Regions from separate parts of the Mycobacterium adipatum genome, predicted to be linked through region 4. Evidence: predicted binding sites of a transcription regulator. Region 4 holds the regulator's gene; each other region holds the start of a gene.
The links. Region 4 encodes LexA, which represses DNA repair genes until DNA is damaged. Its sites were predicted from a motif close to CGAACANNTGTTCG; they were not measured.
Positions count from the first base shown of each region.

Region 1: A7U43_RS11195 (HNH endonuclease signature motif containing protein) is a predicted target of LexA. The motif match lies at 3,908-3,921, and genes of this name have one in related genera.
Region 2: A7U43_RS21980 (HNH endonuclease signature motif containing protein) is a predicted target of LexA. The motif match lies at 2,619-2,632, and genes of this name have one in related genera.
Region 3: A7U43_RS19695 (HNH endonuclease signature motif containing protein) is a predicted target of LexA. The motif match lies at 2,991-3,004, and genes of this name have one in related genera.

Region 1 covers NZ_CP015596.1:2,354,382-2,359,964, reverse strand. The annotation lists gene A7U43_RS11220 (TetR/AcrR family transcriptional regulator) at 1-227, shown strand, start outside; gene A7U43_RS11215 (mycofactocin-coupled SDR family oxidoreductase) at 549-1,394, shown strand; gene A7U43_RS11210 (NAD-dependent epimerase/dehydratase family protein) at 1,398-2,468, shown strand; gene A7U43_RS11205 (NAD-dependent epimerase/dehydratase family protein) at 2,465-3,442, shown strand; gene A7U43_RS11200 (hypothetical protein) at 3,439-3,804, shown strand; gene A7U43_RS11195 (HNH endonuclease signature motif containing protein) at 4,071-5,387, shown strand; gene A7U43_RS11190 (CaiB/BaiF CoA transferase family protein) at 5,436-5,583, opposite strand, start outside.
Region 2 covers NZ_CP015596.1:4,634,607-4,640,189, reverse strand. The annotation lists gene A7U43_RS21990 (zinc ribbon domain-containing protein) at 1-85, shown strand, start outside; gene A7U43_RS21985 (DUF732 domain-containing protein) at 97-1,041, shown strand; gene A7U43_RS21980 (HNH endonuclease signature motif containing protein) at 1,166-2,500, opposite strand; gene A7U43_RS21975 (hypothetical protein) at 2,737-3,021, opposite strand; gene A7U43_RS21970 (hypothetical protein) at 3,135-3,350, shown strand; gene A7U43_RS21965 (hypothetical protein) at 3,396-3,821, opposite strand; gene A7U43_RS21960 (TNT domain-containing protein) at 3,882-5,583, opposite strand, start outside.
Region 3 covers NZ_CP015596.1:4,146,096-4,151,678, reverse strand. The annotation lists gene A7U43_RS19705 (cytochrome P450) at 1-986, shown strand, start outside; gene A7U43_RS19700 (flavin-containing monooxygenase) at 983-2,911, shown strand; gene A7U43_RS19695 (HNH endonuclease signature motif containing protein) at 3,157-4,458, shown strand; gene A7U43_RS19690 (thioesterase family protein) at 4,593-5,408, opposite strand; gene A7U43_RS19685 (SMP-30/gluconolactonase/LRE family protein) at 5,428-5,583, opposite strand, start outside.
Region 4 covers NZ_CP015596.1:3,947,565-3,953,147, reverse strand. The annotation lists gene A7U43_RS18760 (acyl-CoA dehydrogenase family protein) at 1-85, shown strand, start outside; gene A7U43_RS18755 (LGFP repeat-containing protein) at 201-2,270, shown strand; gene lexA (transcriptional repressor LexA) at 2,278-2,952, opposite strand; gene A7U43_RS18745 (LysM peptidoglycan-binding domain-containing protein) at 3,174-3,671, shown strand; gene nrdR (transcriptional regulator NrdR) at 3,747-4,208, shown strand; gene A7U43_RS18735 (PhzF family phenazine biosynthesis protein) at 4,210-4,908, opposite strand; gene A7U43_RS18730 (alpha/beta fold hydrolase) at 4,922-5,583, opposite strand, start outside.

The DNA of each region.
Region 1 (5,583 bases), 1.6 Mb from region 4:
AGGTGGCGCATGCACCACTGTTGGTGCTGCTCACAGAGCTGATGGAGGAAGCGGCCGCCGCCGGCAAGTTGCGGCCGACGGTGAGCCCGCGCCGAATGGCCGCCATGACGATGCAGACCGTGATGTTCGTCGCACAATCCAGCGGTAGCGAGGACATCGCCAACAAACCGATCAGTGCCGAGGAAGTGTGGGATTTCGTGGCGCACGGGTTCGCCACCGCAGATTGAGAACTTGGTTCTCGACCGTGTAGATCCACCATCATGGGCGGTCTGGGCGCAGACGCCGTAGACCCCCGACGATTCCGACCACCTTCGATGCCGCGCCGGTGCATGCCACCGGCAGCGCGCGCGTAGCGACGACTCGCAGCCGGGCGCCCAGCGGGCGGAAACCCCCACCGGCGCGTCCACGCGAGAATCGGATTCTCCTAGGCGAAGAGTAGAAATATTCGGATTTGAGTCTTTCATTGACAGAGCTCGGCGCCGATGACAGAGTGCTGAGCAAGTGCACAAGAACTGTTTCGCAGGAACCGTCGGAGAATTGAGGACCAGATGGCAGGGCGGGTAGAAGGCAAAGTTGCATTCGTCACCGGTGCGGCGCGGGGGCAGGGCCGCAGCCACGCCGTGCGGCTGGCCGAAGAGGGTGCCGACATCATCGCGATCGACATCGCCGGGCCTTGGCGTCCGGGCGTGGAGACCGCAATCCCCGCAGCCACACCGGATGATCTCGCCGAAACCGCGAACCTGGTGAAGGGTCTCAACCGACGCATCGTCACCGCCGAGGTCGACGTCCGCGACGCCGCCGCGGTGAAGGCAGCCGTCGACAGCGGCGTCGAACAACTCGGCCGCCTCGACATCGTGGTGGCCAACGCCGGCATCGGCAACGGTGGTGACGTGCTGCACGAGACCAGCGAATTGGACTGGGACGAGATGATCGACATCAACCTCTCGGGCGTCTGGAAGTCAGTGAAAGCCGCTGTGCCGCATATGATCGCCGGCGGGCGGGGCGGCTCCATCATTCTCACCAGTTCGGTCGGCGGCCTCAAGGCCTACCCGCACTGCGGCAACTACGTCGCCGCGAAGCACGGCGTCGTCGGTCTGATGCGCGGTTTCGCCGTCGAGTTGGGCCAGCACAACATCCGAGCCAATTCGGTGCACCCCACCCACGTCAGCACCCAGATGCTGCACAACGAGGGCACGTTCAAGATGTTCCGGCCCGACCTGGAGAACCCGGGCCCCGACGATATGGCACCCATCTGCCAGCTGTTCCACACCCTGCCCATCCCCTGGGTGGACGCCGTGGACATCAGCAACGCGGTGCTGTTCCTGGCGTCCGACGAGGCACGGTATGTCACCGGCGTCACGCTGCCGGTCGACGCCGGTAGCTGCCTGAAGTAGCCGATGTCCGACACCGTCCTGGTCACCGGGGCGTTCGGACTGGTCGGGTCGGCGACTGTCAGGGCATTGGCAGCCGAGGGCCGCTCCGTGGTCGCCACCGACCTCGGCACCGAGGCCAATCGGGCCAAGGCGCAAGACCTTCCGAGCGGCGCCCGCGCGCAGTGGGCCGACTTGACCGCACCTGGCGAGGTGCAGCGGCTCATCGACGAGATCGCTCCGGAGGCGATCGTCCATCTGGCCGCGGTGATCCCGCCGCCGATCTACCGCAACCGGGCACTGGCCCGTCGGGTCAACGTCGATGCCACCAGAACCCTGGTCGACATCGCCTCGGCCGCCGCCGAACCTCCACGGTTCGTGCAGGCGTCCAGCAACGCCGTGTACGGATCCCGCAATCCCCACCGCAATCCGGACCCGGTGCGCGCGGACACTCCCCCGCGGCCGACCGAACTGTACGGGCAGCACAAGTTGGAATCCGAAGCGTACGTGCGGGCCTCGTCGTTGCCGTGGATCGTGCTGCGGCTCGGCGGGGTGATGAGCACCGATCTGTCCGCGCTTCCGTTCACCATGGACGCGCTGTACTTCGAGAGTGCGCTGCCGACCGACAATCGCATCCACATGGTCGACGTCCGGGATGTGGCGAGTGCGTTCGCCGCGGCCACGGTCGCCGATGCGGTCGGCGAGATACTGCTGATCGCCGGTGACGAAACCCACCGTATGCGCCAAGGGGATGTCGGCGCGGCGTTGGCGGCGGCGCGCGGGATGCCCGGGGTGCTGCCTGCGGGCCGCCCGGGTGATCCGGACAGTGATGACGACTGGTTCATCACCGACTGGATGGACACCACCAGGGCGCAGGAACTGCTGAAGTTCCAACACCATTCCTGGCCCGAGATGCTCGACGAGATCCGGGTACAGACCGGTTGGAAGCGGTACCCCTCCCGGCTGATCGCCCCGCTCGCGCGGGCGTTCGTGAAACGGCAGGGCGCCTACCGTGGTGCACCCGGTCGGTATGCCGATCCGTGGGGGGCGCTGAGCGCCCGGCTCGGGGACACCAGCATCGACTCCGCGCCGGTATGACCGCCCTGGTGATGGGCGCCAGCGGGTTCCTCGGATCCCACGTCACCCGTCAACTGGCCCGGCGCGGTGACGGTGTCCGGGTGTTGCTGCGCCGCACCAGCGACACCCGCGGCATCGACGGCCTGGACGTAGAGCGTTGCTATGGCGACCTTTTCGACGATGACGGGTTGCGTGCCGCGATGACGGACGTCGACGTCCTCTATTACTGCGTGGTCGATGCCCGGGCGTGGCTACGCGATCCCGGCACGCTGTTCAGCACCAACGTCGAAGGGTTGCGCCGGGTCCTCGACATGGCCCTGGCGACCGGTATCGAGAAGTTCGTCTTCACCAGTACCGTCGGCACCTTGGCCGCCGGAACCGACCGACCGGTCACCGAAGAGGACGAAGCCGACTGGACCGGCGGCGGGCCCTATATCGAATCCCGCCGGGCTGCCGAGGCTTTGGTACTGGAGTACGCCCGCACCCGCGGATTGCCCGCCGTGGCGATGTGCGTCTCGACCACCTACGGTCCCGGTGATTGGCAGCCGACGCCACACGGCGGAGCACTGGCCATGGTGGCCGCCGGCCGATTTCCGTTCTACTTCGGCTATTCCCTCGAGGTGGTGGGCATCGAGGACGCCGCCCGCGCCATGCTGTTGGCCGCCAAGAAAGGCCGAATCGGCGAGCGTTACATCATTTCTGATCGCTTCATGAGTTCGCAGGAACTGCATGCCGTGGCGGCCGAGGCCGGCGGTGTGCGAGCTCCCCGCATCGGTATCCCGCTTCCGGTGCTCTACGCCGGTGCCCGGATCAATGATCTCGCCGCCCGGGTGGTGAACCGTGACCTGCCGTTCGCCACCGCCGGCCTGCGCATCGTCGAGAACATGGGCAGGCTGGACCATTCCAAGGCGGTGCGCGAGCTGGGTTGGCAGCCCGAACCTGTCCGCGACTCCATCCAGCGGGCCGTCCGCTTCTTCGCCGACCGAGGCCGATGACACGCTGGGCTTCCGCCGACGGCCTGCTCTTCCCTGCCGAACCGGATGCGCTACGGGTCGGTGGCGCCGACTTTCTGACCACCGCGATGCATCGGCTCGGGGCGCTGCCCTCCGACAACCGGATCACGACAGTGACCCGGTTCTCCGAATGCGGCGGCAGCAGCACCGGGCGCAACGCGCAGCTGGACGTCGAGTATCTGCAACCCGAACCGCCGACCGAGCTGTTCGTCAAGTTCTCCCGCGACTTCGACGATCCGCGCCGCGACTCTGTGGCCGACGCCGGGGTCGACGGGTTCGCCCGGCGCATACCGAGTCGCGTCGCGGCCGCCCGGACAACGCGCACACAGTGGACTCAGCAATAGGCACACCGGAATCTGCGCAGAAAGCGCTTCGCAGTCTTGACTCGGGCCGGTCACCGAGGTCTTCAAGAAAGTACTTGCACGGCTTGCATTTCCAGCGTAGACTCGAACACAAGTTCGAAGCGAAGTGGCTCCCACTCTCCAGGTGAGCCCGTGTCGGCGGCACCACGCCGTCGAGAAGGTTCGACCGACCCTGACGAGGGTGTGATCGAGCCATAGTGCCCCTGTGGAGCGTGTGTGTTGGCCTTGTCCGAAAGGTTGGGTCCCTTATGGACGCCACCGATGTGAATTGTTTTGTTGATGCGTTGATCGATGATCTGGCTCCGGCTGAGATGCCGGCCGACGATGCGCAGCGGACGTTGTTTCATCTGTTGGAGTGTCCGCGGCCAATGATCGATGACGACGCGCTGTTGGCGGTGTTGGCCGGGGCGGTGACGGTACGCAACCTGGCCGACCATGTCATCGCCTCGGCGGTGGCCGCTGCGGAGCGGGCCGGGATCCCGGCCCGGCGGCACCTGAAGACGGGCACCGATCTGCTCAGTCTGCTGGGGATGGCGCCTGGGGCGGCGGTGCGGGCGGTGCGGGTGGGCCGCGCGGCGCACCTGTTGCCGGCGATGACCACCGCGCAACGGTTGGGTGGGATCGGGATCGAGTTCGCCGACGCCGTCGGCAAAGGCGTTACGCATATCAATGCCAGAACCGAGCTGTCCGAGGATGATCGGGCGAGTGTGGTGACCAAGCTGATGACCCAGACGACCCCGGCCGAGGTGGGGAAGAAGGCGCGGGCGATCGCCATCGACCGCACCGCAGATCTACCGCCGCAGGAGCGTGCGGTACCGGTAGCCGAGGACGCCGACCTCAACACGATGACCCTCGTCCTGGACGAGGAAGGCCGATACGAGGCCACCCTCAACCTCGACGTCGGAACCGGGGAAGGGCTGTGTGCGGCGCTGGATCCGCTATGCCGGCCTGTCCCACTGCCCGACGGGTCGCCGGACCCCCGCTCCATCGACAAACGCCGTGGCGATGCGGTCGGGCAGATCCTGCGCACCTATCTGTCGCAGTCGACGCGACCGATGTCCGGTGGGGTGCTACCGCACGTCACGCTCATTCGCCCGGGGCAGCGCGGTGAGGAGGCGGTGGATTCCCTCGGGTTCGGTGGACCGGTCAGCGCCGCGACCGCGGATCTGATCGCATGCGATTCGACGTTGACCAATGTGATCGTCGACTTCTCCGGGGTGCCGCTTGATGTCGGCCGCGCGGAGCGGCTGTTCACCCTGGCGATCCGCAAAGCGCTCGGGGTGCGCGACGGGGGCTGCGCGCATCCGGGGTGCGGTCGTCCGGTGTCCTGGTGCGACGCCCACCACATCCAACCCTGGAGCGACGGTGGGTCAACGAGTTTGGACAACGGGGTGCTGCTGTGCCGGCTGCACCACAGCCTGATCCACCACGGTGGCTGGCAGGTCTACCTCGGCCGCGACCGCCACCCCTGGTTCATCCCACCGCACAAGCCGGGTGAGCCCGAACCGGAGCATCTGCGCTCACACGCCCGGCGCACCATGACCGACCTATCGGCCGCCGCATAACCAGAGCCTCGACGCCCCTTGAAAACTGAACAGTGAGAGCCGGTCCGGCTAGCGTGCCGCCGTCCGGCGGGCACCGGGCTCGGAGCCGATCACGCCGTCCTCCCGCAGTGCCCGGATCTCTTCGGGCGACAGGCCCAGCTGGGTGAGCAGTTCGTCATTGTGCTCGCCGAGCAACGGTGCCGCCGTGCGGTGAAGT
Region 2 (5,583 bases), 690 kb from region 4:
ACAGGACTTCGGGGTCGACGACTGCTTCGCCAAGTTCATCAGCTCCATGTTCGGCCCGGAGCGCACCACGGTGTACCGAAAGTGAGTGACGCGACCATGGGATTCTGTGTGTTCTGCGGGGCCGCGCTCAGCGACTACTCGCGGTGCGGATCGTGCGGCGCCGTCAAGGTGGGCGACACCTGGCATGAGGCGGCGGTCCCCGTCGTCAGCGAGGCCAGTGACACCGGGTGGCGGCCTGACCCGACCGGACGGCACGAAGGCCGCTATTTCGTCGGTGGGCAGCCGACAGACCTGACTCGCGACGGCGGTGGCGAGACGCTCGACCCGATCGGAAAGCAACAGCTGGAAGGCGCTGTTGCCGAGTCTGATTCACGTCCGGTGCAGAAGGAAACCAGCAGTCGACGCCGAATGTGGCTGGTGGCGTCGTCGGTGATGGCGATGGTGGTGCTCGCTGCTGCAGGTGTCGGTGCGTACCTGTATCTGAACCACGAGCAGGTCAACCCTGATGAGGAGTATCTCAAAGCCCTGAAGCAGTCCGACTACTCGGGCGAATTCAATTCGGATGCCAACGCGGTGGCCCACGGCAAGCAGGTCTGCCGCCAACTGAGCGCGGGTGCTGCGCAGCAAGGAATGCCCGCCGATGAGATTGCGGTGCAGCACTTCTGCCCGGAGTTCAGTGAAGGGTTTCACGTCCTCGAGACCGCGACGATCACCGGTAGTTTCACCCTCAACGACGACTCGCCGAGCACCTACTCGCCGTCGATCGATGTCGACGGGTCTGATTGCGAAGGAACGGGCGGTTACAGCGACGTCAACGCCGGCACGCCCGTCACCGTCAAGAACGGCAAGGGCGAGATCCTGACGACGACTTACCTGGAGCAGGGGCGAGGCGGTCGGTACATGTGCACTTTCGGGATCACCTTTGAGATCACGGAAGGGCAGGATCGCTACGTCGTGAATGTAGGGCGACGCGGTGAACTCAGCTTCTCGTTCGCCGAACTGAAATCCAACGGTGTGTCGTTGGTGCTCGGCGGAGGCTAGTTGGCAGGCCCGTGGGTCACGGCAGGATTCATCGTGGCGGGTCCGGCGCCGTGATCTTCGCCGGTTCCCGCCGCGTGTGCGTTCTCTGTGTAGTTTTCAAGGTTCCGTGAAGCTGATGCTGAAGCTATGCGGCGGCGGGCAGATCGGTCATGGTGCGCCGTGCGTGGGATCGCAGGTGCGCAGGTTCTGCTTCACCGGGCTGGTGGGGCGGGATAAACCAGGGATGCCGGTCTGCGCCGAGGTAGACCTGCCAGCCGCCGTGGTGGATGGCGGTGTGGTGGAGCCGGCAGAGGAGTACTCCGTTGTCGAGGCAGGTGGTTCCGCCGTGTTCCCACGGTCGGATGTGGTGGGCATCGCACCAGGACACCGGTCGCCCGCAGCCGGGGTGCGCGCAACCACCATCACGGACCGCCAACCCTTTACGGATATGGGGCGGGAAGAGCCGTTCGCTGCGCCCCACATCCAGGGGTACGCCCGAGTGGTCGACGATCACCGAAGTCAGAGTGCTGTCACAGGCGATGAGTTCGGCGGTGGCGGCACTGACGGGCCCGCCGAATCCCAGTGTGTCCACGCCGTGTTCGGCGGGCCGGATCACAGTGACGTGCGGGAGCACACCTCCCGACATTGGGCGCTGCGAATTCGACAGGTAGGTCCGCATGATCTGCCCGAACGCCTCCGCGCGACGCCGCCCGACCGGGCGGGGGTCCGCTGATCCGTCGGGTAGCGGTACGGGCCGGCACAACGGATCGAGCGCTGCGATAAGTTCTTCGCCGGTGAGCGCATCGAGGTCCAGGGTGCCGGTGATACGTCCTTCGCCGTTTACGGCCAGTGTCATGTCGTTGAGGTCGGTGTTCTCCGCGACCGGTACGACATCCTCGGACGAGGGTGCCGCGGCGGCCTTGTCGATGGCGATCGTGCGAGCCTTCCTGGCCACATCCGACGGGGTGGTCTCGATCATCAACTTCGTCACGATGTTCGTGCGGTCGTTGTCGGACAAGGGGACCCGTTCGGTGATGTGAGTGACTCCCTTGCCTACGGCGTCGGCGAATTCGATCCCGACCGCACCGAGGCGCTGCTGCTGAGTCAGCGCCGGCAGGGAGTGTGCTGCGCGTCCGACCCGCACCGCCCGCCACGTCGCACCCGGCGACATCCCCAGTTGGGCGAGTAGGTCCGCGCCGGTGCTCAGGTGCTTGCGGGCCGGGATGCCGGCCCGTTCTGCGGCTGCGACGGCCTGGGCGATCACATGATCGACCAGGTTGCGCAACGTGACCGCGGCACTCAATACCGCGAGCAACGCCGGTTCATCCACGATCCGGCGCGGAGATTCCAGAAGATGACATAACAGCCGATCGGCACCGTCCTCCGGGACGGCTGCCGGGGTGAGGTCGTCGATGAGCCCATCGATGACGTTATTGAGATAGGTGGCGTCCATGGGGATACCGACTTTCACAGAAGGCACGCACAGCGCACGATCAGTCAATACAGCCCGACTGGACCCCGAAGGGGCAGTCGAACCTGGCGGCGACCGTAGTCGCGGTCTGAAGCTCACCGGGTGAAGATGGGAGCCCCGTCGCATTCGAACTTGTGTTCGAGTATATGCCGGAAATGCAACCTGCGCAAGGGTTTATGTATCAGGATTTCAGTCGCGGTTCCGGTGGCCAGGTGGCGACACGTCTGTGGCGAAACAGATCAGGGTCAACTCGGATCCGGCGTCAGCGCGGCCGCCAACATCCTGGCGGTCAGCGCGACCATGGCGTCGCGGTCCGAGCCGGTTGGTCGCTGCAGCGCGATGCGCAGGCAGGCGCTCGAGGTGACACCCATCGTGACGAACACCAGATCCTGCAGTTGATCGGCGTCGAGGTCCGGTCGGGCGCGACCGGGGATGGCGCTGCCCAGTGGCAGCAGGCTGCGTTCGATCTCGTCCATCGCGGTGTGATTGAGGTAGGCGGGGATGTCGAAAGATGAGAAGTTCAGAGCCAAGGAGAAATCGATGAGAAATCTTGTTGTGGTGGCGGCATTGGTCGGTGTTGCGATCGCGATGAGCCCCGCCTGCGTCGGCGGAGCCGTCCTGGACTATGCCGAACCTGATTGGCATGGACCTGCAGGGTGCGCAGGACGCGATCCAGTCGGTGAGCGGCGGGCAGGTTTGGTTCAGCAGTTCGACCGACCTCACCGGTCAGGATCGTGCGCAGATGAGCGACCGCAACTGGCAGGTATGCAGCTCGACGCCGGCGCCGGGTGGCACGTTCACCGTGAGCACCAAGATCGACTTCGGTGTGGTGCGGATCGATTCCGAGGAGTGCCCGTAGCCCGCAGTCGTACCTTGACGCGCGGGCCCTGCGGTGCGCGCTGTGTCAGCCAAGACCTGCTTCAAGCATCTGCTCGACCTCTTCGATGGACAAGGTCATCCAGTGGCTCGCGATCGTCGCCCTCGATAATGGCAGGATTGCGACTCCGGTAGCGGCATGCAGTTCCACCACATACTCCCGATCGGTGGGCTCGACTCTTACGCCGGGCGCCATTCCAAGTGAGTTGAGGCGCACGCCGAGCTGCTCAGCGCGGAGGACACTGCGCGCCACCGAACCCCACGTCCAAATCAAGTACTTTTCCGCCAGTTCAAAGGTAGAGAATCTCGCCGTATCGTCGTAGCGTTTGCCGCGATCGTCAACCTCGTCGATTACCCACCAGGTGCCTTCTCGCCTAAGGAAGAATGATTCATCCGCGGACTTGAATCGGATGAGGCAATCTTCGTCGGCCTCGGATACAGATACGTCGGTCATACCTGACAGCCGTGTCCATTTGATCCACTGCTCCGTTAGCCGTGTGAAGTTCGACATTTGTTATCCGACCTCTCTCAAGAAGCCCGAGTCGACCAACGCTTGCGTCGATGGCCTCTCGCTGCCTGGCGCGATGATGCGGTACTGCGTGCCGCCTCCGGGCTGATGGAACCAGGGCGCTACCTGAGATTCCTCGATACGCCATCCCGGTGGGAGCTTAGATGGGTCCGCGACGACGTACTGGAAGTATGGTTTGGTGGCGCTGTCAGGCGGTAGAGCGCGCTCCGCAAAGGGCACGCCATCCGGTGACAGATACGCCCCGCCCGGATAGCCAAAGCGATCGATTGCGGTGCCCGCAGGTAACTGGGCGTTGTCGATGACAGTGCCTTGTATCGCATAGGGCTTGTCGGGCAGGGAGTCATCGGGGTAGAAAAGCCCGCCGTCGGGATTCGTGAACTGCGGACCGGGTGGCGTCGGCTCATAGCCGTCGAATATCGGCGAATCCGCGGGTAATGGATGCGGTACCGACGGGCTCGGCGTTGGCGCGTCGGGGCTGTGACTATCACCGATGAACGGCGAAGAGTCGCCATGAAGGGGAGTCGGGGTATCGAATGAACTTGTCGGAGCCGGCCCGTCGATCAGATCGTCGGGGATCCCTGGTCCGTCAAGCGCTCCCGCCCGTGCGATAAGAGCGCCTTCACCGCCGAAGATCAAACCTGGCGTGGCGACGGCGCCGTCGGCCGCCTTCTCGCCCAGATAGTAGGCAGCACTGGGAGAGTTCAGTGCATGTTGGATCTCGTCCACGGCCGCGCCGAACGGGTTGGTGAGTTGGTCGTGCGTACTTACGGCGAGCTCGCGCCATGACTCCAGCACTCCGGGAGCACCGGGGCCGCCTTGCCCCATGAGTTCCTTGATTCCCTGCTCGGTCTCAAACCACCGGTCGGCGAAGCCCTCACCGAACCCCGGAGGTGGCATCGCTTCAGGCTTGGGCGGGACGTAGCGCGGAAGCGGTCGCTGTGCTGCTGCAACCATCGCATCGAGTCGTGCCTCGATCTGATCGGCCGGCACTCCAGCACGTTGCATTTCCTGCCTCGCGAGCGCCTTGAACTGCTCCACTTTCACGGGATCCAACGGAGGCGGCGCGGGAGGCGTGATGGGTTGGTCGCTGGGTTGTCCGGCTACTTGGGCGAGCGCTTCGCCAAGATCATTTGGTGCAGAGTCTGATTGGCTGCGCGCAGATGGTTGCGCGGGACTTCCGGCCTTCGGGAGTAGTAAGTCCTGTAGCGACGTGGCAGGCTGTGCTGGCGCCGGGACGCCGGTGGCTGTGCCGATAGCGCTTGCAAGGTCAGCGTCGACCTGTTCGCCGTCGGCGAGTACGTCGGCGATACGAGCCTGTAGGTCCGCAACCTTTGCGGCGACCTGGGCAGCGGTCTCGTCGTCGAGGTAGGAGACGTCGGGCGGGATCACCTGGTTGGTGGTCTCGTCGACAAGCACGGCAGGTGATGCCGCCGCGTCGTTCAAGATGCCGGTGATCGTTGTGGCGATTGCCTCAGCTTGCTGGTGTGCGATGTCCATGCCCGTTGCGGCGGTGGTGAGATTGTCAACTGTGTCGCTGTGGTCGGTTGCGCTGGCCACCATGGCTGCTCGGGCCGCGCTGCCGCCGTCACCTTCCCAGGTAGACGCGCTGGCCAATGACCGGTAGAAGTCCGCTGAGGAGGTGTGGTTGGCCGCCGCGTCGCGCGTAGATCCCGCCAGGTCGGCTATT
Region 3 (5,583 bases), 200 kb from region 4:
CCGCCGACGTGCAGAAGTTCGCAACCTTCTTCCTCGGCATGGACCCACCACAGCACACCACCTACCGGCGACTGATCAGTTCCGCCTTCACCCCGCGCAATGTGCGTCGGATCGAGGAGCAGATCCATGCCAATGCCGTCGCCATCGTCGATGACCTCGTCGGCGCCGGCGACATCGATTTCGTCGAAGCATGTTCGGGACGGCTACCGATGCGGACGATCTCGGACATGCTTGGGGTGCCCGTAGCCGATCAGCCCGCGCTGGCCAAGGCCGCCGAGAAGCTGTTCAGCATGAGCGATGACGAATACTCTTCACTCGAAGAGCGTGCCGTGGACACCATCAACGAGATCATGCTCATCTCGAACACCGGTGTGGAACTCGCCAAGTTCCGCCGCGCCAACCCGGGCGACGATCTGATGACCAGCATCGTCAACGCCGAAGTGGACGGGCACCGGCTCACCGACGAGGAGATCGGGGCGTTCCTCATCTTGCTGGCTTCAGCGGGCAACGACACCACCAAACAGTCGACCACGCACGCGATGCTGGCACTGGCCGCCAATCCGGGCCAGCGGGATTGGCTGATGGAGGATTTCGAGAGCCGGATCGGGACGGCCACCGAGGAGTTCGTACGGTGGTCCACCCCGGTACTGCAATTCGCCCGGTTCGCCACCCGGGATGTCGAGATCGCCGGGCAGCAGATCAACGCCGGCGACAAGGTGGGGCTGTTCTACTGTTCGGCCAACCGCGACGAGAGCGTGTTCGCCGACCCGCACGCGTTTGACCTGAGCCGTTCACCCAACCCGCACGTCGGCTTTGGCGCGGGTGGTCCGCACTTCTGCCTGGGTAATCAGCTGGCCAAGAGTGAGCTGCGAAACATATTCCGCGAGTTGCTGACCCGGCTGAAGACTATCGATCTCGGTGAGCCCGACCTGTTGTACAGCAGCTTCGTGCACGGCATCAAACGGCTGCCCGCGCACGTGCGATGAGTACGCGCCACCTCGTCACCGAGTCCATCTGCGGTGTCGACGACACGGCCATCGCCGCGGCTCTCGAACAACTTTCGGTGCCGGCGCTGATCGCCTCCGTCGTGCAGATCACCGGTGACCCCTCCATCATCCGCGGTCCGATACGCCCGGTGCAGTTCGTGCAGAACGAATTCCAGGGAATGCTCGACGAGCAGAGCAAGGCTGCATTGCGGCGTACCGCGCTGGCTGCGATCTGCGCGTGGCGCGACGCCGGGTGTCCGCCGGCGCCGCCGCCCGAGACCGCAGTGATCCGCGAGTTGATGGACTGGATTGCGTGCGAGCCGGTGCCCGATGACAACGCGGCGCTATATCTGGAGGAGATGGACCTGCACGGCCGCAACCCGCGTGCCATCGCCGTGCACGGGTTGGAGTCGCCACCGGGCTTCTCGGTGCTCATCATCGGGTTCGGCGCCTCGGGTCTGCTGGCCGCGATCCGGCTGCGGGAGGCCGGAATCCCGTTCGAGGTCGTCGACAAGAATCGCGATGTCGGCGGAACCTGGTTCGAGAACAGCTATCCGGGCTGTCGAGTCGACGTCGCGAGCCACTTCTACTCGTACTCCTTTGAGCACGTCCGCGATTTCAGCGCCTACTACACCCGTCAACCCGAGCTCCACGACTACTTCCGTGCGGTGATGAAACACCACCGGATCGACGATCATGTGACCTGGGGCCGGGAGGCCACCTGCGCGCAGTGGGATGACGAGACGAAGCGGTGGACGGTGACACTGCGCGGTGCCGACGGATCAACCGAGCAGCGCAGCGCCTCGGCCGTCATCTCCGGCGTCGGCTTCCTCAACCGGCCGCTCATCCCGGAACTACCCGGTCTCGAAAGCTTTGCCGGACCGGCTTTCCACTCTGCCCGGTGGGACCATGCGGTGAATCTGAGAGGTAAGCGGGTCGCCCTCATCGGGGCCGGCGCCAGCGGCTTTCAGATCGGACCCGCGATCGTCGACGAGGTCGAAAGTCTGGTGGTATATCAGCGGACTCCGCAGTGGATGGCGCCCAACCCGCGCTACCACGCGGCCGTCACCGACGGTGAACGGTGGGCGATGCGCCACCTGCCGGGCTATGCGCGTTGGTACCGCTTCATGCTGATGTGGCAGTCCAGCGACAAGATGCTGGAACTGGTTCGGGCCGACCCGAACTGGCACGACTTCCCGCGCACCGCGAACGCGTCGAGCGCCGCCCGGCGTGAATTCTTCGTCAACTGGATCGAGGAGCAGGTCGGCGACGTTCCCGACCTCGCCGCCAGGGTCACCCCGGAGTATCCACCGATGGCCAAACGCATGCTGCAGGACAACGGCAGCTGGTTGCGCTGTCTCAGGCGTGAGCACGTGTCGCTGGTCAATGAGCCGATCACGGAAATCGATGAGAACTCGGTCAGTACCGCCGCGGGGCGCCACGACATCGACGTCATCATCCTGGCGACCGGATTCCGGGCCTCGGAGGTGCTGTGCCCGATGCGGGTGATCGGGCGTGACGGTGTGCCGATATCGGAGGTGTGGGACGGCAAACCCGGCGCTTTCAACGGCATTTCGGTACCCGGGTTCCCGAACTTCTTCATGATGGCGGGGCCGGGGACCGGGCTGGCCCACGCCGGCAGCGTGATCTTCATGCTGGAATGCCAGATGCGCTACATCGGTTCTGCGCTGCGAACATTGATCGAGCGGGGCAAACGCACCATCGAACCGACCGCCGATGCCTACGCGCGCTACAACCGCGAACTTCAGGACGAGGTCGCCACCCTGATGTGGGGCCACCCTTCGATTGAACACTCCTGGTACAAATCACCCGATGGTGGTGTGTACGTGCTGAGTCCGTTCGGGTCGGTGGAGTACTGGAAACGCACTGGTGTGCTCGCCGATACGGATCACCTGCTGGGCTGAGACCAGCGAACTGTCCCCAAGGCCCTCGGAGATTTTCTTGCGCAGGGCCCTTGCGCGGGGCCGTGATTCGGCGTAGCATCGAACATAAGTTCGAATGTGACGTAGCTCCCGGATGACGGTTCGTTGAGCTGCAGACCGCGACTTCGGTCGCCGCGAGGTTCGTTGCGTCCTGCGGGACTTAATGAACCGTAGTACCAACTGATCGTGCCCTTGTGTGGGCACCTTCTGTGAAAGCCGGTATCCCTATGGACGCCACCCATCTCGACTCATTTGTTGATGCGTTGATCGATGACCTCACCCCTGCCGCCGTGCGGGATGGGGATCGCACCCTGTTCCACCTCCTGGACAGCCCCAGGCGGATTCGTGATGACCAGGCGGTGGTGGCGGTGCTGGCGGCCGCGGTCACCCTGCGCAACCTGGCCGACCATGTGATCGCCTCGGCGGTCGCGGCCGCGGAGCGGGCCGGGATCCCCGCCCGGCGGCATCTGCGCACGGGGGCCGATCTGCTCACCAGTATCGGGGTCGCTCCGGGTGCGGCGTATCGGGCGGCGCGGGTGGGGCGGGCGGCAGAGGCCCTGCCGGCGTTGACGGCGCAGCAGCGTCTCGGTGGGGTCGGGATCGAGTTCGCCGACGCCGTCGGCAAGGGCGTCGCGCATATCGAATCCCGTGTCGCGTTGTCCGATGACGAGCGCGCCGAGGTTGTCAGGGCGCTGATGGTTCAGACCACTCCGTCGGGGGTGGACAAGACGGCCCGCGGGATCGCCATCGAGAAGGTCAAATCCCACCCGGTCGACGACACAGCGGTGCCAGTGGCGGAGAACACCGACCTCAACGACATGAGCGTGGTGCCGACCGGCGACGGTCGCCTCAGCGCGACCCTGGATCTTGATGTGCTCACCGGCGAAGAACTGCTCGCCGCCCTGGACCCGCTGTGCCGGCCGGTCCCGCTGCCGGACGGATCCCCGGATCCCCGACCGGTCGGGCGGCGCCGCGCCGACGCCTTCGGGCAGATCCTGCGCACCTACCTGTCTGGTTCGGGGCGCCCGATGAGCGGTGGGGTGCTCCCGCACGTCACCCTCATCCGCCCCACCACAGCCCGTGTGGACTTCCTCGGGTTCGGCGGGCCGATCAGCACCGCGACCGCGGAGCTGATCGCCTGTGACAGCACCCTCACGACGGTGCTCGTCGACGCCGCCAGCGCACCCCTGGACGTGGGACGCAGCGAACGGCTCTTCACCCCCGCGATCCGCAAAGGCCTGGCGGTCCGCGACGGCGGTTGCGCGCACCCCGGCTGCGGGCGGCCGGTGTCCTGGTGCGACGCCCACCACATCATCCCCTGGGAGCATGGCGGCACCACCAGCCTCGACAACGGGGTCCTGCTGTGTCGGCTGCACCACACCGCCATCCACCACGGCGGCTGGCAGGTCTACCTCGGCCCCGACCGCCACCCCTGGTTCATCCCACCCCATGCCCCGGGCACACCCGAGCCGGCGCACCTGCGCTCGCACGCCCGACGCACCATGACCGACCTACCCACCGCCGCATAACCACACCTGCACCGCACCTTGACAACTGGACAGAGAAAACCGCCCGCACAGCGGGTCCGGCGGCACAACACCCCGCCGGACCCGCCACGGCGCACCGGGACACCACCGAAGCGGACCGCCCCAGCGACTCCGCTCTAGCGACTCTGCCTGCGGCGCACCAGCACCGACTGCTGGATGGCGCCGACGGCACCCTGCTCGTCGAACAGCGTGCCCAGTGTGGTGCCGATACCGTCCGGCCCGTAGCTGGTCTCGGCGCGGATGCCGATCCACGATCCTTCCGGCACGCGGTGGATGTGCACCACCAGGTCGGTGTTGAGGAAGGTCCACTGCCGGATGTCGATCTTGGCGCCGATTCCGTTCGCATCGTCGGCGACCGCAAACAACCGTTGCAACGGTGTCATCGTCTCGCCCTTGACCACATCGACCGTGGGACGTATCCAGGATTCACCCGGTCCGTCAGCCAAAGGTATTGTCAGCCAGCGCCAGTCGACGCTGTGCAGATAGTTGCTGTCCCAGTCCTTGGCCATGTCCCGACTGCGGGCCTCGGCCAGCGACCGCAATGCCGGCGCGGGCGAATGCAGCATCTCGGTGGTGTCCTGCTTCTGCAACCGCCAGCCGCTGGCGCGCGCGACCGGTCGCGGCGAGCCGTCCGGGCCGGGAGCGAACATCTCGGCGGTGATCAACTCGATCTGCGCACCCGAGCGCTCGCGGCGCGACCGCACCCACAGATCACCCTCGGCGGGCACCGGGCCCAGCAGATCGACCAACACGCGGCTGAGCCGGGTGTCCTCCCGCTGCTCGCAGCGTTCCAGCGCACGCACCAACAGCGCCGACGGCGGGGCGCCGTGCTGGATGGATGCCGACCAGGTACTGCGCACCAGGTCGGTGGCGGCGAATCGCTCGCCGACGGGGTCGTCGGCGTCGAGGAGTTCGTAGTAGCAGTCGGACACGGTTGTTGTCTCCAGTGGGTCAGGGAGCGGGGATGTCGACGCCGATCACGTCGAGCGTGGACAGCGTGGTGCCGACCAGGCGGTCGGGGTAGGCGTCGGTGGCCGACAGCAAGAACAGTGCGCGGTCTTCGGGGCCGCCCAGCGCGCAGGCGATCGCGGTGCGATCACCCATTTC
Region 4 (5,583 bases):
ATTCCTGGACTCCAGGATCCAGACGATCTACGGCGGAACCACCGAGATCATGAAGGAGATCATCGGCCGCGGCCTGGGGGTGTGAAGGTCCGACACGCATAACGCGCAGGTGGCGATATCCCACGACTTCGTGGTCGGCTGACGCAAAGTTGACGAACGCGATACTTTCGTGTGGTTTTGCACGACTTCGGGGAGGACCGATGACCAGGCAGCGATCCCGGCTTAGCAGGATTGCCGGGCGGCTTGCGGTAGGGCTCGTGAGCGCCGGATTGTTCGCGTCGGTGTTGATGGCGCCGCCGGCCGTCGCCACGCCGGAAAGTGATGCCGACGCGGCGATCACCGCGGCCTGGGAGACCGGCGGCGGTGAGACCGGTCCGCTGGGCCCCAAGGACGGTGGCGTCTACCCGGCCGGTGACGGTTTCGGGCAGAACTTTGCCTCGGGCAAGATCTTCTTCACCCCCGATACCGGCGCGCATATCGTCTCCGGCGCGATCCTGGAGAAGTACGAGTCGCTCGGCGGTCCTGCCGACAGTGACCTGGGCTTCCCGACCATCGACGAGGGCCCCGGCCGGGCGGCCAACAGTCGCAACTCCACCTTCAGCGCGCCGGACAAGCCGGTCATCTTCTGGACGCCGGACACCGGTGCGCGGGTCGTGCGCGGCGCCATCAACCAGGCCTGGGATGCGCTCGGGGGTTCGGCCGGAGCGCTCGGCGTACCCAGCGAGGATGAGACCACCAATGGCGATGTCGTCACCCAGAAGTTCACCGGCGGTGAGATCTCGTGGAACCGCAAGACCAAGGCCTTCACCACGGTGCCGCCTGAGCTGGCAGGTCAGCTCGGGGCCATCGAGGTCCCCTCGGACGCCACCTCTGCCATCGCCGCCGCCCGCCGTGCCGCCGGCGGCGCACTCGGGCCGCTGGGCGCCGAGGAGGGCGCGCAGTACGCGATCGGCGCCGACGGCGTGGGGCAGAACTACGCCGGCGGCAAGATCTTCTACAGCCCCGACACCGGCGCCAACGTGGTCACCGGACAGGTGCTGGCCAAGTACGAGAGTGTCGGCGGGCCGACCGGCGATCTGGGGTTCCCCACCACCAGCGAGGCCGATGGCGGACTGACCCCGCAGAGTCGGGTGGTCGAGTTCGCCGCGGAGGACCAGCCCGTCATCTTCTGGACACCCGATTTCGGCGCCGTCATCGTGCGTGGCGCGATGAACGCCGCATGGCAGAAGCTGGGTGGCGCCACCGGTGAGCTCGGGGCGCCGAAGGCCGACCAGACCGAGAACGGCGATATCGTCAGCCAGCAGTTCAACGGTGGTTCGATCTCGTGGGACCGGGCGGCCAAGAAGTTCAGCACCGAGCCCGCCGGTCTGCAGTCTCAGCTCGCCGGACTCGAGGTGCCGGGCGCGGACGCGCCGCAGGCCCCGGCGGACGGGCCGCAGGCCGACGGCGATTCCGGCAAGGGCGCCAGCTGGTTCTCCTGGTGGTGGCTGCTCGGCCTGATCCCGCTGCTCGGTGTGCTCGCGCTGATCGGCGTCGCGGTCCTGCGTAACCGCCGTCCCCGCGACGGTGACCACTTCGGTGACGGCCACTTCGACGACGGTCACCACGACGGTGAGGATCCCTACGAACGCGGCTACAGCGGCGGATACGGGGACCGCTACGAATCCGGGTACCCCAGCCGCCCGGAACCGGCTCCCTACACCCCGCAGAGCCCGTGGGCGTCGGCGCCGCCGGCCGAATCCGGCACCGAGGACGGTGACGACTACAGCGGTGACGACTACGCCGACGAGTACGACAGCGACGAGTACGACGGCGACGGATACGACGGCGACGGATACGACGCCGACGACCACGACGGCGAACCCGCCGCGGAGCGCGATGTCGACGCCGACGATCTCGAAGAGCTCGACGCCGAGCAGGATGCGGTGCTGAGTTTCGACGACGACCCGGACGCCGTGGACACCGCGCCGACGCGGATCGAGTCACCCACCGCGGTGATCGCGCCGCCGCAGACCGCGTACGAACCGGATTTCCCGAGTGGGCGTCACGCCGCGATACAGGACGACGAGCCCGAGGACGCCGGATGGACCTCGATGCGGCTGGCCACCGGTGACCGCTACCGGGCGCCGGAGGGCTACCCGATCAAGGCGGACACCAAGACCGGTTTGTACTGGGCTCCGGGGAGCCCGGGCTACCGCGACACCGAGGCCGAGATCTGGTTCGCCAGTGAGGAATTCGCCCGGACGAACGGATTCGTCCGGGCGGACTGAGGGTCCGTCAGATCTTGCGGATCACGGTGACGACCTTGCCGAGCACCACCGCGTCGTTACCGTCGATCGGTTCGAACGCCGGGTTGTGCGGCATCAGCCACACCTGACCGCGGGTTCGCTTGAAGGTCTTCACGGTCGCCTCGCCGTCGATCATGGCCGCGACGATATCGCCGTTCTCGGCGACGTTCTGCTGGCGGATGACCACCCAGTCGCCGTCGCAGATCGCGGCGTCGATCATGGATTCGCCGACCACCTTCAGCAGGAACAGCGAACCCTCGCCGACCAGCTCGCGGGGGAGCGGGAAGACCTCTTCGACGGCCTCTTCGGCCAGGATGGGGCCACCCGCGGCGATCCGGCCGAGCACCGGCACGAATGTCGGTTCGGGGAGCGCGTCCGACCCGGCCACATCGGTGGTCACGATGGGGGTCACCACATCGTCGGAACCGCGCACGTCCACGGCGCGGGGCCGGTTCGGGTCCCTGCGGAGGTAACCCTTGCGTTCCAGGGTGCGTAGCTGGTGCGCCACCGACGAGGTGGAGGTCAGGCCGACGGCGTCGCCGATCTCACGGATGCTCGGCGGATACCCGCGACTGGTCACGGAGGTGCGGATGACCTCCAGGATGGTGCGCTGACGCTCGGTCAGGCTGGAGCGTGCCTCAGGGGTTTCGGTGCTGTCGCTCATGTGCCCGAATGTAGTCGCCACCGCACAGATAATCAAACATGTGTTCGAGGCGTGTCGTGTTCGCCCTCGGCCCGGCGGGTGGCCGCGCGGGACGCGTCCACTTGTCGGTGCCCCGGTCTATCGTTTCGCAACAGTTCGATCACATGTTCTATTCATCGAACACATGATCGACTAGCATTCGAACACAGAAGCGAAAGACCCCTACTCGGAGAGGCGCTCAGATGACGATTCTCGAAGCTCGCCCGGACACTCGGCACAGTGCGTACGCCCCGGCTCGGTCGCCGCGGCCCGCAATGGCCGCCGAGGTGTGGCCCCTGCCCCGCGACGTCGTCGTGCGCCGGCGTCGTGTCCCATCCTCGCGCCGCCCCGGTGGTGCACCCCTGGGCCACCGCGGCAGCGGGGTGCTGATGTCCCGCGCCTCGCACCGGCGCCGGCCGATCACACCGGCCGCCACGGTGCTGCTGGCCCTGCTGGCCGGCGCAATCACCCTGTGGCTCGGGCTCGTCGCCCAGCTGGGCGGTCCCACCGAAGAGCCCGTCCAGCTGCCCACCCGCCTGTCGGTGGTGTACGTGCAGGACGGTGAGACGCTGCAGCACATCGCCCACCGGGTGGCCCCGGATGCGCCCGCGGGCCAGATCGTCGAGCGCATCCGCGAGCTCAACAAGCTCGAAACAGGCACGGTGCAGGCCGGGCAGACGCTCATCGCACCGATCGGCTGACGCGTGCTCTGCGGTACCCAGGTAGGCTCGACGACATTCGAACTGGTCGATCTGCGGTGCGGCGAAGGAGCGGTGATGCACTGTCCGTTCTGTCGTCACCCGGACTCACGTGTCGTCGACTCCCGGGAAACCGATGAGGGTCAGGCCATCAGGCGTCGCCGGTCCTGCCCGGAATGCGGCCGTCGATTCACCACGGTCGAGACCGCGGTGCTCGCGGTCGTCAAGCGCAGCGGGGTGACCGAACCGTTCAGCAGGGAGAAGGTCATCAAGGGTGTGCGCCGGGCATGCCAGGGCCGACAGGTCGACGATGATGCGCTCAACCTGTTGGCACAACAGGTCGAGGACGCCGTGCGGGCCGCGGGTTCGCCCGAGATTGCGAGCCACGACGTGGGACTCGCGATCCTCGGCCCGCTCCGCGATCTCGATGAGGTCGCCTATCTGAGGTTCGCCTCGGTGTACCGGTCCTTCACCTCGGCCGACGATTTCGAACGGGAGATCGAGGCGCTGCGCGCCCACCGTGTCTCCACCTCCGGCTGATTCAATCCAGTCGGACGCCGGCGTCGGCTACCACCCGGCCCGCGATCTTGACCCAACCCGCCGGGTCCCACCACGTACGAATCTCGGAGCCTCTGCCTTGGGTGATGAGCAGATCTCGGCTCAGGTGGTCGGTCATCCGTACCGCCGCCGCGCCGGTCGCCTCGTCCTCGGCGATGCCGAGGTGCGGCGCAAACATCCGGGACCGCAGAGCGCCCCGGCACTCGTCCGTCCACGCCCAGAGGTAATGCTCGACGTCGTCGGTGTAATCGGCGGTGTCGGCGGCCAGCACCTGCTCGACCGACTCCAGGTGGTAGATGGCCATATCGGGTGCCCAGTCCGATCGGGCGCTGATCACGGTCCACTCGCCGTCGGCTTCCGGCAGATACTCCACCTGCACCAGACCCGCCGGGACGTGCAGCGTCCGCACCGGTGTGCCGCGCTGCTTGAGCCACCACGCGGTGCCCACCGTCGGGTGCCCGGCGAACGGTAGTTCGGCGACCGGAGTGAAGATCCGCATGTGTGCGCTCGCCGCTCCCGGCTCCGGAAGATCGACGAACACCGTTTCGCTGTAACCCAATTCGGTGGCCACGCGTTGGCGGTCGGCCGGATCCACGGTCGCCGCATCGATCACGCCGAGGGGATTGCCGAACTCGCCCCGTGCATCGGTGAACACTCGCAGGACTGCAACATCGACGGCCATACCCCGATGGTAGTCAGGTGGCGCTGCGCTCGTCGGCGCCCATCGCGTCGAGCACGGCGACCCTGGTGTTCAGCGAACCGGTGATCGCGCGTTCGCTCATACCGGTGCGCAGCAGGCCGCGCAGCAGTTCGTGGTCGTACTCCGCGGGAATCGTGGTGTCGATGAAGTGCTGCACCACGTCGACGAAACGGTCAGGGTCGTCGTGAAAGGGGAAATGCCCGGATCCCTCGAAGATCTCCAGCGTCGAGCCCGGCATCGCGGCATGTGCGAGCCATGCGTGGCTGACCGGGATCACCGAGTCGTGGGTACCCCAGACCAGTTGCACGGGAACGGATTCGGTCAGATAACAGCGATCCAGCATGGTGACCACCTGGCCGCGCCAGTCCACGACAGCGCGCAGCGTCCTGGCGAACGCCGAGGATGCCGTCGGCTCGGGGAGATCGGCGAGCACGCGCAGGGCGTCGGGCAGATCGCGGCCCAGTCCGGTCGACCCGAACAGGGCCCCGCCGATGCGTCCGGCCGCCTGCAGGGCGGGCAGCACCAGCGGCAACCGCAGCAGCGCCAGCGCTTCGGTGGCCCCCGGCAGTGCCGCGACCCGCAGCGCCACATTCACGTCCTTGCTGACCCCGCCCGCGCCGACCAGCACCAGCCGGTCGACCAGCTGCGGAAATTGGT